DNA from 2 places in the Anatilimnocola floriformis genome. Region 1 is predicted to be linked to the other one. Evidence: riboswitches for the same ligand, from Rfam matches in the RefSeq annotation. Region 1 holds a riboswitch; the other holds the start of a gene.
The links. Region 1 has a riboswitch for cobalamin ahead of M9Q49_RS19795 (TonB-dependent receptor plug domain-containing protein). Riboswitches for the same ligand answer to the same signal wherever they lie in the genome.

Region 1 (7,149 bases):
CCATAAGCACCAAACCGAGCAAGCCGAACTCGTCGGCTGCCCGGCGATCGAGGGAGCGAACCTGGTCGCGAGTGAGAAAATTGTTCATCTCTGTTAGAATAGCAGAGCCAATTCTCTGGAGAATAACGATGCCTTTGTTTGATTATCAATGCGACGATTGCCACGCCGAAGTCGAACTCTTGATTCGCGGTGACGAACGGCCTGAATGCCCGACCTGCCATAGCTCGAACATGCAGAAGCAACTGAGCGCACCCGCGGCCCACATGGCGAGCAGCAGCGGCGGCATGCCGATGATGGGTGGCGGTTGCGGCAAGCCCCAGTGTGGCCAGGGCCGCTGCATGGGCGGCATGTAGGAAGAAACAATCGAGATGAAATTGCTCGTCGATGGCTACAACCTGCTGCACGCGAGCGGTGTATTTGGCTCACCTACCGATCCGCCAACGCTGGAAACCGCGCGGCGAGCATTGATCGATTTTCTCGCCCAGCATCTCCCCGAGCGCGAACGAACTCGCACGACGATTGTCTTTGATGGCAAGGACGCGCCGCCGGGACTGCCGGCCGAAGGGTCGCACGAAAAGATGCGGTTCGTTTTTTCGCGGCGAAAGACCACGGCGGATGAACTGATTGCAGAGATGATTGCAGCGGAAAAAGATCCACGGCAGTTGTTTGTGGTCTCGAGCGACCACGGTGTGCAACGGGCTGCCCGGCAGCGCGGTGTTTCGTTTGAAGACAGCGAAGTGTGGACTCGCGAGTTGCGAACGAAGGCCTCCGCAGTCGCGTTTCCAACCGAAAAAACGGAACCAACGCAGTCAGCCGCCGACATCGCTCATTGGCTGCGCGAGTTTTCGCCATCGCCGCCGCACAAGACACCGAGTTCGCAGAAGTCGAGTTTGAAGAAGTCGAGTTCGAAGAAGAAAGACCAAAAATGAAGCTCGTCCGAGTTGGCGCAGCCATTCTCAATCAAACGCCTCTCGACTGGGACGGCAATCGGCGACGAATCAGCGGCGCGATCGCGACCGCACGCGAGCAAGGCGTGTCGATACTCTGCCTGCCCGAGCTCTGCATCACCGGCTACGGCTGTGAGGACGCGTTTCATGCGGTGGGAACGCAAAACTACGCGCTGCAGGTCCTCGGCGAATTGCTCCCCGAGACGCGCGGCATGATCGTGTCTTTCGGCGTGCCACTGCTGTATGGCAGCGGCTTGTACAACACCTCGTGCCTCGCCGCCGATGGCAAGCTGCTCGGTTTTGTCGGCAAGCAGAATTTGGCCGGCGAAGGAATTCACTACGAGCCACGGTGGTTCAAGCGCTGGCCCGCCGATGTCGCGGTGCCGGTGCGCGTGATGGGGCGGGAAGTGCCGCTCGGCGATTTGATTTTTGAATGCGGCGGCGTGCGGATCGGTTTCGAGATTTGCGAGGATGCCTGGGTCGCCGAACGACCCGGCGGTAATCTGGCTTCGCGCGGCGTCGATATCATTTTGAATCCCAGCGCCAGCCACTTCGCCTTCGGCAAGCACGAAGTCCGCAAACGGTTTGTCACCGAAGGCTCGCGAGCCTTCAACGTCGCGTATGTCTACGCCAACTTGCTCGGCAATGAATCAGGCCGAGCGATCTACGACGGCGATGCGATGATTGCCGTGGCGGGACAGTTAATCGCCACCGGGCCGCGGTTTTCGTACGACGATTGGAAGGTGACGACCGCGACGATCGACATTGATGCAATCCGCACCAGTCGTGCCCGCATCGGCAGCTTTCGGCCCGAGATTGTCGCCGATGACAAAGGGGTCGCGCGGTCGGACTTTTCGTTTCCCGCCGTGCAACCAACGAAGTCGCACGTCGAAGAGCTCCCCTGGGAAACGTCGAGCCATTTGAAAGAAGAAGAGTTCACCCGCGCAGTGCCGCTGGCGCTCTTTGATTATCTGCGCAAAAGCCGCTCGCGCGGTTTTGTCGTTTCGCTCAGCGGCGGTGCTGATTCAACGGCCGTTTCACTGCTCGTATCGCTCGCAGTAAATTTCGGCCTAGCCGAGTTGGGCCGCGAAGCCTTTCTGGAAAAGCTCAGCTACATTCCGGGTTTGAACAACGCTCAAGAGCCGCGCGAGATTGTGCAGAAGCTACTGACGTGCGCCTACCAGGCGACACGCAACAGCGGGCCGATCACACGCAACGCAGCGAAAACCGTCGCTGATGCCGTCGGCGCGCAGTACTACGAACTCGAAGTCGATTCGATCGTCGAAGGCTATAAGGAAGCGGTCAGCCGAGTCCTCGGCCGGCCGCTCGATTGGAAGACCGACGACATCGCCCTGCAAAACATTCAGGCTCGCGTTCGTTCCCCCAGCATTTGGATGCTCGCCAACATCGGCAACGCACTGCTCCTCTCGACCAGCAATCGCAGTGAAGCTGCCGTCGGCTACGCCACGATGGACGGCGACACCAGCGGCGGTCTATCGCCGATTGCGGGCATCGACAAGAACTTTCTCCGCCATTGGCTGCGGTGGTTTGAAAAAATCGGCCCGCACGCGACGGGCTCGTTTGTCGGCGGTCCGCTGCCGGCGCTCGCAGTCGTCAACGAGCAAGCGCCGACGGCAGAGCTGCGGCCTGCTGCGTCGAAGCAGACTGATGAAGACGATCTCATGCCGTACGACCTGCTCGACGCAATCGAGCGGGCCGCGATTCGCGACAAGCTCGCGCCGGTCGAAATTTGGCGAGTAATGCAGGTCGAGTTTCCTCAGCACTCGTCGCAACAGCTTGCCATTTGGGTCGAGCGGTTTTTCAAACTCTGGTGCCGCAATCAATGGAAGCGCGAACGCTACGCGCCGTCGTTTCATCTCGACGATGAAAACCTCGATCCGAAGACTTGGTGTCGCTTCCCAATTTTGTCGGGCGGGTATGAACGAGAACTTGCCGAGCTGCGCGAGTTGGCTAAGAAGGATTGAGTGACCAGCGATCTGCTAGCAGCGCAATCTGCAAAATCGGAATCATCCTTACGACCGTCGTTATCCGATCAATCGTTACAGGTTCTCGGCTAGACGCACCGCGGGGGGTGGTGCGTCGCTGAGTGCCTGCCGTCGGATTTCAGGGAAGCGGAGTGCAATGCTCCCGCCGCCCCGCGACTGTAAGGGTGACGAACGCCAGGATTCAATTCGAATCCACAGGCCACTGACATGGGCTGCACGCAGCCAGGTTGGGAAGGCCGGCCAGTAGGACGATCCCGAGCCAGGATATCTGAACCGCGGCCCGCTCGACCCGTTTCCCGTGGGGGGAAGACGCATGTTCCGTGTTTTTGGTGCGCGTGTGCAGAGAGCAAAACTTCTCTGCTTCGCGATTCCACTCGTATTCTGCCTGGCAACCAACTTGCGAGCGCAAATCGCGCCCTTCGGACCGCCGCCGGTTCCCGAAGAATACACTGCCGCACTCGCGCAGCCGGAGCCACCGGTCGAAACTCCACCGGAGCCACTTTCCACCGCGCAGCCGATGGTGCTGCCCGACACGGAAGTAACTGGCCGATTGAATCGCTTTCCCGCCGAGCCGTTGCCGGCCGGTGATGTGATCGCGCCGACACGCACGCCGCAACCTGCCGCGACCACGGCCAGCAGCGTGACGGTGATCACGCGCGAACAGATTGAACGGAGCGGCCAGGTCAATGTCGCCGAAGTGATTCGCGGCACGCTCGGCGTCGACGTCGTCCGTCAGGGACCGGCCGGTGGTTTGACCAGCGTGTTCATGCGCGGCGCCAATTCGCAACATACCAAAGTGCTGCTCGACGGCATTCCGCTCAACGATCCGAGCAATGCTTCGCGCTTGTTCGACTTCAGCACGCTCAGCACCGACAACATCGAACGCATCGAAGTTCTGCGCGGTCCGCAGAGCATGCAGTACGGCAGTGATGCCATCGGCGGTGTGATCAACATCATCAGCCGGCGCGGCCAGGGACCACTCTCCGTGCGTGCGGGTGCGTTGGGCGGAAGTTTCAACAGCGGACAAACGAGCGTCAACGTGCAGGCCGGCGATGAGAACGCTTATTACAGCGTGACCGGTTCGTTTCTGTCGACGGGCGGCATTTCCGCTGCCAGTGCACGGGTCGGCGGCGTGGAGCCGGACGGCTTTAACTTAGGAACGGCGTCGGGGCGAATGGGCTGGAACGTGACGCCCGATTTGAATATCGACTATGTCTTTCGCATGTCGGAAGGCGCCGCCAAGGTCGACGACTTCGATTTTCTTACTGGCCTGCCTATCGATAACTTAATTCGCAAGAACTACACCAACAGCGTTGCCAATCGCATTCAAGCCAGCTGGCTCACTTTCGAAGGGCAGTTTCAGCAGACGGTGGGTTTCAACGTCGTCAACATCGAGCGGAAAGACAACGACCCGGGTTTCTCGCCGGCGCGCTTCACTGGTCAAACGCGAGAAATCAATTACCTAGGCAACGTGCTTCTCGCGCCGACGAACACCTTCAGCGTCGGTGCCAATTACCTGGCCGAAGACGCTTCGACTTCCGACAATCCTCAGCAGACGCAAAACGTGAAGGGGATCTTCGTTCAGGATCAATTCCAACTGTTCGAACGATTCTTTGGAACCGCCGGTGCGCGGTGGGATGACACTAGTCGGGCGGGGCCAGCCCAGACCTATAAAGTGACCGGCCTCTATCGCATCGATGAAACGAACACCGGCATCCACGGCACGCTCGGTACTGGCTTTCGTCAACCGGCGCTCGCCGAAAACTTGTTTCAGTTCGGCAATCCGAACCTTCGGCCTGAGCGCAGCAAGGGTTGGGACGCCGGCATTCGCCAAGGCATCTACGATGACATCGTGTGGGCCGATGCGACTTACTATCGCAACGACTTCACCGACCTGATCATTTTCGATTTCAACACGTTCAGCCTGCAGAACGTCGGCCGAGCGCGGGCCAGTGGTGTGGAGTTCTCGCTCTTCGCTCAGGTTACCGATCGCGTCGTTGCCAACGTCGCGTATACGCTCGACGATACGTTTAATGCCGACACCGGCATGCAGCTGTTGCGTCGGCCACGCGAGAAGTGGAACCTGTCGCTGACGCGGGCCTGGCTGCAGAACAAGGGAGCGCTCACGCTGTCGTATCAGTACTACAGCAATCGCCTCGATACAAACAACTTCATCCTGCCCAACTACTCGTTGCTGAATCTCTCCGGCAACTACTTCTACACCGACCGCATCGAACTTGTCGGCCGTTTGGACAACATCACCAACACCGAGTACGAAGAAGTCCGCGGCTACGGCACGCCGGGATTTGGCGCGTACGCTGGGTTCAATGTGTATTGGTAGAAGCTGCACAACGACGTCTGGGATAACCTCGATTGCGTCAGCAATCGAGGCGACGAAGTCGCAAGAGGCATTGCGTCCCTGGTGAAATATCAACGGACGGTCGATACGATGTCCGCCAGATGTGGTGACTCAGCCTCAACCGAGATGCCTCTAGCCGCTGGCGCGACATCGATTGCTGAAGCAATCGATGGTATCTAAACGCAATTACGCCGTGGGGCAAACCTTTGCAGGTTTCAACCATTTGCGAATCGTCGTAAGCAGCGTGCTGCGATCGATGGGCTTGGTAGCGAAATCATCGCAGCCCGCAGCCAGGCATTGACCGCGCACGCCGCTCATGGCGTTGGCCGTGAGTGCGATGATGGGAATTCGAACTCCGGCGTCGCGCAATGTGCGCGTCGCTTGCGCGCCATCCATACCGGGCATGATCATATCCATCAGGATCAAATCAAACGGCTCGCTGTTGGTCTCGGCAGCGAGCGTGAGATCCACAGCCTGTTGACCATCTTCGGCCAGCGTCACTTCCGCACCGGCCTTGCAGAGTAGATACGAAATCAATCGGCGATTATCGGGGCCGTCTTCGGCCAGCAGGATGCGGCAGTTGAGTCGCACATTAGCTAGTCGCAAGGTCGAGCGCGCGATCGATTGCGCTTCGCTATCGGCCGGCGAATCGAGTCTCGGCACGCCAGCGAGCGGTCCAGTTTGCACGCAAACCGTGAATTTGCTTCCCTGCCCGACGGCGCTCTTCACCGAGATGTCGCCGCCAAGTTTGCGGGCCAGTTCGCGGCTGATAGCGAGGCCCAGGCCGGTGCCGCCGTAAGTGCGACTCACCCACGAGCCGCCCTGTTGATAAGCAACGAACAAGCCTTGCTGCTGAGCTGCCGTCAGGCCGATGCCGGTGTCGGTCACCGTGAACTGCAACCGCGCTTCGTTGGGATTGCTGTGGCTCGTCGGCTCGATCAGTTGCACGCCGATCCGCACTTCGCCTTCCTTGGTGAACTTGATGGCGTTGCTCACTAGGTTCAGCAGGATCTGTTTGAGTCGCACCGAGTCGCTGGTGATCGTCGCCGGCACGCCGGGCGTCCAATCGAGTTCCAGCTTCAACCCCTTGCCGCGAGCGCGCGGCAGGAGCACTTCCATCACATCGAGAATGATCTGCGCCGGTGAGCAATCGAGCCGATCGACTTCGAAGCGGCAAGATTCGATTTTCGAGATGTCGAGAATGTCGTTGACGATCTCCAGCAAGTGCTGGCCGTTGCGTTTGATTGTTTCAGCCGCTGCGACGATTTCGTCGGGCGCGAGTTTGGGTTCGAGCAGGTTGTCAGAAAATCCCAGAATCGCCGTCAGCGGGCTGCGGATCTCGTGGCTCATGTGAGCGAGGAATTCGCTCTTCGCGCGACTCGCCGCGAGAGCTTCTTCCTTGGCCCGCTCGAGTTCGACTTCGATTTGTTTTCGTTCGAAGGCATACCGCACGCTGCGCGAAACCAGCGCGTAGCTGACGGCTTCTTTGATCAGATAATCTTGCGCGCCCGACTGAATCGCCGTGATCGCCATGTCTTCGTCGGCGACGGCAGTCAACACGACGATGGCCAGCTTGGGAAACTCTTCGCGCAGACGATCGAGCGTGCGCAGGCCTTGTTCATCGGGCAGATTCAATTCGACGAGAACCACATCGACTGGCAGCGTGCGCAGGTGGGCGAGCCCGGCGTCGAAGCAGTCGACGTGCCGGACATTGAGATCGCTGCGGCGCATGCTGGCGGCTTCGCACAGCAGGCTGGCGATCCACGGATCGTTTTCCATTAACAGTATTTGCATGTGACGCACCGCAGGCTGCAAAACGCGCGCACTCCGCCGCCTG
Region 2 (7,149 bases), 730 kb from region 1:
GGCCGTCCCTTTCGGCTGCGCAAGCACTTCGGGAGCCTTGGAATTTTCCTTGGGGCGCGGCGTTTCTCGCGGCGCAGGGAGTTCAGGCGGCGCGGTTACTTCGGGCGGTGCGTCAGCTTGCGCGGATTGCTTCGACTCGGCGAGCATTCCGCGACAACCCAGCGACGTCACGCCAAGGCAGAGTCCAACCCAAAAAGACATCCGTGTCATTTCGGTAGTTTCACTTTCTTCTTTTCTTTCTCGTCGTCTCCCGAATCGTCCGATCCCTTGTCGGAATATGACGCCGCCGGGGGAAATCCATTCAACTGCCGCCACAATTCAAATCCCAACGTGACTTCATTCAGAAGCACCCAGCCATTGGCCCGCGCCCCCTGTCGCAAATAAGTTACCGAGGGCCAATCCTGATCGGCGCCGGGCCGAACGAGCACGCGGAACTTTCCTCGACCGTCGTCAGTTGCATCAACGGCGATTACCTCACCCCCAAAGGTTCCCACGGCGACACTGGGCCACCCGGCAAACTGCACCGCCGGCCAACCCTCGAACTGCAGTCGCACCTCGCGGCCAAGCTGCACGAGGGGAACATCATTGCCATTAACCCACAATTCCACGGCTTGTTGCGAAGTCTCGGGCACGATCGTGAAAAGTGGGGCTCCCTTTTTGAGCATCTGCGCGTTGTCCGACACCAGAATCCGATACAGAATTCCGTCGCGCGGTGCAGCCACGCGTCGTTGACCAAATTCGGCAGTTTTGCCCTGAATTTCTGCTAGATCCTTGCGGGCCAATGATTCTTCGCCCTGGGCGTTCTGATGTTTGGCCGCGGCTTCTTGAACCTTGGTCACGGCTTCGCGCGCCTTGGATTCGCCCTCAGCGAGCTTGGCGCGGCGATCGTTGATGCTGGCGGCCACATAGTTCTCGGCGGCCCGGCGCTTGCTCACCGCCTGATCGTATTTAGCTTTCGCTTCCTGGGCTTTTACGACGCCCACCAAGCCCTCGTTGGCGAGTGTCGATTGCCGTTGATAATCCAACTCGAGTTGCCATTCGGCAGCCTTAGCTGCCGCAAGATCGGCCTCGGCCGCCTGAATCTTTTGCTCGCCGACCGCGACCAGTTGGGCATACGATTCGATGACCAATTTGTTGGCCTGGCGGTATTCTTCGATCTGCGAATGGTACGAACCGACTTTCTCGGTTGCAAAGGCTAGCTTTTGCATGGCGGCTTCGACCTGTTGTTGCAGACGAACGTCGCGCGAGTTGTCGTTGTCGGCAATCTCCAGAATGAAGTCACCCTTGGCGACGCGTGTCCCTTCCACGATGTTTTCACCCCAGCGCGCGACCCGGCCGTCGATCGGCGCCTCCACCGTTTGTGGGCGTTCGGTCGGATGATAGGCGATGACGCGCCCCGCCCCGCGCGACGTCTGTTGCCACGGCACGAACAACATCGCCAGGATGGTTCCCACTAGCGCCACCAGAATGACACTCGCCAGCAAACGAGTGCTGAACAACGGCTTCATGAGCTGCATCGACTTCCACTGCGTGATCGCCTGGGAACCGACAGGAATATTGATCACGGTAGTTGCCATTGCAGTATCGCCAGTGAAATCAGGAGAGGTCGTCGTCGTTGTCAGGTTTCCAGCCGATCGCAACTAGTGCAACGAAACCAACTCAGCGCTCGAATCGGGAAGGTCAGAATCGCGCAGGTAAGGCAAGGCTGACCCGGGCGCCGGATCGCGCGGCGGCAGCGACAACTCGCGATCGCAAAAATCGGCGAGCCGCTCGCGATTCGAGATCAGTAGCACCGTGCAGGGCTGATCGCTCGCACCCATGGCCGTGAGCGCCTGCCGCAAATGCGTCTCCGACAATTGATCGAGGAGTGCGTCGATGAGCAGCAAGCGAGGATGTCCCGCGAGGGCTCGCGCCAGCATCAGGCGAATTCGCTGACTTCCCGAAAGACCACCGCCACCGAACGCGACGTTTGAGTCGAGCCCTTCCGGCAGGTTCATGATCTCCTGCCACAGCCCGACCGCTTCCAGAGAACGGCGGACGTCGCTGTGCGTCACGTTGGGGCGACCGAGGTGAACATTCTCGGCAATCGTGCCGGCGAGTATCTCTGGGTCGCGCAGCAGGACGACTTGTTCCCGCAGCTTTGCAGGGCAGATCGAACGCAGGTCGATGCCGTCGAACTCGATGTAGCCCGCGGTGGTCGAGTAGAGCGCGTAGAGCGTATCGAGCAGCGAGCTCTTACCGCTCGCCGACGGTCCGGTGATCAAAATTCGTTCGCCAGGCCGAATCTCGAAGGTGAGTGCGCGGCGCGGAGCGTGCGAACCGGCAGGCTGTTCGTAGCCCAACGGCCAGTGAACCTGATGAAACCGCAAATGGGCTCCCTGACTGGTTCGCGGCGGCGCGTGACCGGTTTCCTCTTCGATCGGCAGCTCGAAGAGATAGCCGAGCTTGTCGCAAGCCGCGAGCAAGTCGTAGTAGCTCTCCATGTGCTTGCCGAGTTTGGCGAACGAACCGACGACCACGGCCACGATGAGTTCAGCGGCTACCAACTGCCCCAACGTCAATTGGCCGTTGATCACCAGAAACCCGCCGATGCCAATCATTCCCGCCGCGGCGCAAGCCTGCGCTGCAAGGGTGAACGCGATTTGACGAAACAACACGCGGAAATGAGCGGCCCGCGCCTCCAGATAGGCCACGGTCAAGTCGTCGGCCGTTTGCAGCGCGTTGTGCAAGCCACCACCGAGCTTGAACGTGGTGGGATAGAGCGCGAGTTGCTCCAACCACGAGGCCACCGCGTACTTCTTGTAAGACTCGTCGATCGCTGTTTGCACGGCGCCGCGCCCCAAGGCGAAGACCGCAAACAGAACCGTGCCGATCAGCACGATGTTGAAGCCGAGTAAGTATGGATGGTAGAGCGCGAGCACAATCATGCCGATGATGCCGGTAATCACGATCGCAATGCCATCGAGCACCAGCACGGCGGCCGATTTCTGCACCGTAATCACTTCGAAGAAGCGATTGAGCATCTCCGCGCCGTTCTGCCCGGCAAACGCCGAGCCCCGCGCACGCGGCAAACGCTCGGCGAGATAGGCCACCACGCGTACAAAGATCCGCCGCTGCATCACCTCGGCGACGTAAGCCTGCAAGCAACGCAGAAACGCCGCAAACGACAAAAACGTAAACAAGAGCAACGCAAGGACAAACAACGGCTGCAAATACCGGCCGAAGGCGACCGTGTTGACGAGCGCTTCGACGGTGATCGGCGTGGCCAGCGACAGGATGCCGACAATCAACGAGAACAGCGTGACGACGCCAATGTCGAACAACTCGGGTTGCAACAGCTTGGTCAATCGCCGGAGCGGCGACTGATGATGGGCGTCGTTGTGATGTCCAACCATGGGCAGCCCTTAAAATCTGACTTGAGAATACAAGACGCCGAAAAGATTACAACTCCGTAAGTATCGCAACCTAGCCGCCTAAAGGCAAAGAGCAAAGCAGCCGCGCGAGTCATTGAAAAAAGCAATGGCCCCGTCGCCCACAAGCCGGCGACAGTCGTCCCAAATAACCACATCGGCCGCTGTAAATAGCGGTAGAAACGCCTGAAGAGGGGCGACTACAACGCGATCGGCAGACAGTCGCTGCCGATCGCACCATACGCGTGGGCATCCCAATTAGCGGCTAATGCATCCGTCAGCCTGACGCAGAGTCGCCACTCATTCCAAGACTTCGCCGCCGCAGCGCGACAGCATGGCCGAGAAGAGCTTGATATCCATCGAGTTCATCAAAAACTGCGTCGAGCCATCACCGAGCAAAAAGTGACAGCCGCCGGCGTGCCAGCTGTGAAACTCTTGGCCGTAGTCGCAAAAGTTGCCGACCTTGCTCCGTAGCGTCGTGCCGCACGAGCTCCAGGGCGTGCCGATTTGTGAGCTCGGCGGGCTGCTCTGGTCGAAGACGTTCTTGTGGCCGATCCACAGCGAGTGCAGCCCCTCGGGTGCTTCGCCGAGCACGATCGTGTTCGTCAGTCCGTCGGTGATGTCCTTGAAGCCTACGTTCGGCTCGGTGGCCATCAACATCACGCCGCGGCCCGTGCCGGCAAGTTGTCCGGTGTCGCCGTAGTTGTTCTGACAATTGGTGCTGGGAAAACAACGCAAGCCGCGCTCACCCCAGTTGCCACCGTAATCGCTGCGAGCGTAGGTGGTCGTGTTGTTCGGCGTATCGCCATTCGGTCGCATGAGCGGCGATTTGCCAGACGCCGTTGGGCACAGATACACCTTCAACACCGTCTGCCCCGGCACCAAGTTATCGGCGTGGAGATACGGCTCGTTTTGATTGATCGTCGAGTAGAGATTGGTCTGCTCGATCCCCGGCAAGATCGCGGCGCCCCAACTCAAACAGGCCCGCGCTCGCGTCACCGGAATCGTCAAGCTCGCCACACCAGGCCCACCCTTGGGCAACATGAAATGGACGTCGTGATAATTGTGCAGCGCAATTCCCATTTGCCGGAGATTGTTTTTGCACTGCGTACAACGAGCCGCTTCGCGCGCGGCTTGCACGGCGGGGAGGAGCAGCGCGACTAAGAGACCGATGATGGCAATCACGACGAGCAACTCAACAAGAGTGAAAGCTGCGCGACAACTTCCGGCTCCCTCTCCTCGGTACTCCGGGGAGAGGGCTGGGGTGAGGGGCTGATCTACGAGAAGACTCCGGCTGGGCGAGATTAGTACCCGCTTCCGCCCCCTCACCCTAGCCCTCTCCCCGTGAGTACACGACGCGAGGGAATGATTCCTCGCTACGCGAGGCCGGTGACTGCCAGTGTGGAAATACGCGGAAGAGATACGCGACATCGAACAGGGTCCTTTCGGATACTGCGTGCCGCGGCCGCGCGGGGATACCATGGGCGCTAGACTACGAGCGCCGAAACATGCCCCCAGGATGCTTAAAGGCCGAAGCATCGCAGGCTACCCGAAGGGCCGTATTCTGGCTCGCGAGTCGAACGGTCCGGACGCCTTCCCGCGATCGCCCCGGCTGATTTAGCCGCGCAATCGCAGTGGCATATTGTCCGCAACCTTCTCGCTTACAGCGGCGGTCCCGCGCCGGATTTACACCGGCTTCCTGTTCTGCGGCGAGGTTTTTGATCCTCCCCACAAAACGCCCATCGGGCGTGCGTGAATCCTTTATAGCCTCACAGGCTCGATTCGTAAGGTGTCCTCATGCTCCACTCCCTCTCCTCGGTACTCCGGGGAGAGGGCTGGGGGTGAGGGGCCGAAGTGCGATAACCGCCTCCCAAACTTGCGATCGCATTTCCCCCGCAGCTAGAGCGGTCAACGCAATCCCCAAAACCTGTTTGAACCACTCCCGCCCATCGGCCATAATCCACGCTTAGCCCGCCTTCCAATCTGCGATCTGAAATCCTCAATCTGCAATTGGGCCCCTCCCATGCTCCGCCTCCTTGCCGACGGACAGACGTTTTGTGATGGTCATTCGCGCCGCGAAGCCATGCGCGTTGGTGGTTTGGCACTGGCCGGTTTATCGATGGCTGGAGTTGCACAGTCGCGGGCTGCGGTGGAAAAAACCAACAGCACTTCGGCTTCGTTCGGCAAAGCGAAATCCGTCATCGTCTTCGGCTTGATCGGTGGGCCGCCGCAGCATGAGACGTTTGATCCCAAGCCGGATGCGCCAACCGAGATTCGGGGCGAGTTCGGCGTGATCCCGACGAAGACGCCCGGTTTGCAATTTGGCGAATTGCTACCGCAGACGGCGCAGTGGTCCGAAAAGATGGCGATCCTGAGGGCCGTCGTGACTGGAGACAGCGCGCATTCGAGCAGTGGCTATCAGATGTTGACCGGCGTGCCGCACGTGCCGCTGAATGCCGAGAGTGCCACGCCGAAAGCGCCGAACCATTGGCCGTCGCTCGGCGCGCTCGTCCGCACGCAACTCGATCGCGCCGGCCATTTGCCGGCCGCAGTCACCTTGCCCGAACACATTTGGAACGACGGCAACTTTCCCTGGCCCGGTCAAGACGCCGGTTGGCTCGGTCGGCAACGGCATCCGTGGTTGCTGCACTGCGATCCTTCGGCGGCCGATTTTTCGGTGCCCGGTCTCGCACTGCCCGAAGGAATGCCAGCCGTCAGGTTGTCGGAACGGAGGAATCTGCTCGAACAAATGAACGGCGGCCTCGATTCGCTGGCTCGCTCACGACAAGTCGATGGCTATGGCACGCACGCCCGCAAAGCCATCGATTTGCTGACGAGTTCGTCGGCCCGTTCGGCGTTCGAGATTTCGCAGGAGAGCGATAAGACGCGCGATCGCTATGGCCGGAGTCGCTTTGCCCAAAGTGTCCTCCTCGCGCGACGGCTGGTCGAAGCCGGCGTGTCATTGGTGCAGGTCAACTGGACGCGGATCAAAGACCAGCCGAATCAAGGAGGCTGGGACACGCACGCCAAGCACAATGAGTCGTGCAAAAAGCTCCTCATGCCGATCGCCGATCAATGTTTCTCGGCGCTGCTCGCCGATCTGCAAGAACGAGGTCTGCTCGACGAAACACTGGTGGTGTGGTTCGGCGAGTTCGGCCGCACACCGAAGTTCAACGCCAACGGCGGCCGCGATCACTGGGGCCGTTGTTTTTCACTGGCGCTGGCCGGCGGCGGAATAAAAGGTGGCGTGGTGCACGGCGTGAGTGACAAACAGGCGGCAGATCCCGTCGAAGGAATAGTGCGCGCGGCAGACCTGCACGCCACCATTTTTCATTGCCTGGGCTTATCGCCCGAAACACAATTTCACGACGTCGTCGGTCGGCCGTTGCCGCTCACGCGCGGCCACGTGATTGCGCCGATTGTTTCCTGATTCCGTCAAGACATTTGGTATGGATCCCGACTTAGAGCTCGCGCTAAACGATTTCGATGCTCCGCCGGGAAGTGAAGACTGCGCAGACATACTTTTGCTGCGTGCGATTAAGGCCCGCATGTTCTGCATGTACCTGGAGCCGGATTCACCTCACTACGAGTTAGGGGTGAAGCTAAAAGCTTGGCTCAGGTCATCAGAAGGCATGACTCGCATTCGTCGAGGAATCGAAGACCCTCATCCCGAACTACGAGGCCTTTGTGGACGGCTCTTAATTTTGAAGAAAGAGCCCGGAGCAGAAACAACGGCCCT

Region 2: it holds a riboswitch for cobalamin, as region 1 does, so the genes downstream of both, M9Q49_RS22955 (DUF1559 domain-containing protein) here and M9Q49_RS19795 (TonB-dependent receptor plug domain-containing protein) in region 1, are expected to answer to the same signal.

What each region holds. Positions count from the first base shown of each region.
Region 1 is NZ_JAMLFW010000001.1:5,042,965-5,050,113, forward strand. Features, by position in the region: gene M9Q49_RS19775 (NAD(P)H-hydrate epimerase) at 1-88, opposite strand, end outside; gene M9Q49_RS19780 (FmdB family zinc ribbon protein) at 129-353, shown strand; gene M9Q49_RS19785 (NYN domain-containing protein) at 369-929, shown strand; gene nadE (NAD(+) synthase) at 926-2,932, shown strand; cobalamin riboswitch at 3,026-3,243, shown strand; gene M9Q49_RS19795 (TonB-dependent receptor plug domain-containing protein) at 3,267-5,294, shown strand; gene M9Q49_RS19800 (response regulator) at 5,499-7,106, opposite strand.
Region 2 is NZ_JAMLFW010000001.1:5,769,143-5,776,291, forward strand. Features, by position in the region: gene M9Q49_RS22940 (TolC family protein) at 1-201, opposite strand, end outside; gene M9Q49_RS22945 (HlyD family secretion protein) at 207-1,577, opposite strand; gene M9Q49_RS22950 (peptidase domain-containing ABC transporter) at 1,641-3,395, opposite strand; gene M9Q49_RS22955 (DUF1559 domain-containing protein) at 3,711-4,949, opposite strand; cobalamin riboswitch at 4,949-5,168, opposite strand; gene M9Q49_RS22960 (DUF1501 domain-containing protein) at 5,434-6,840, shown strand.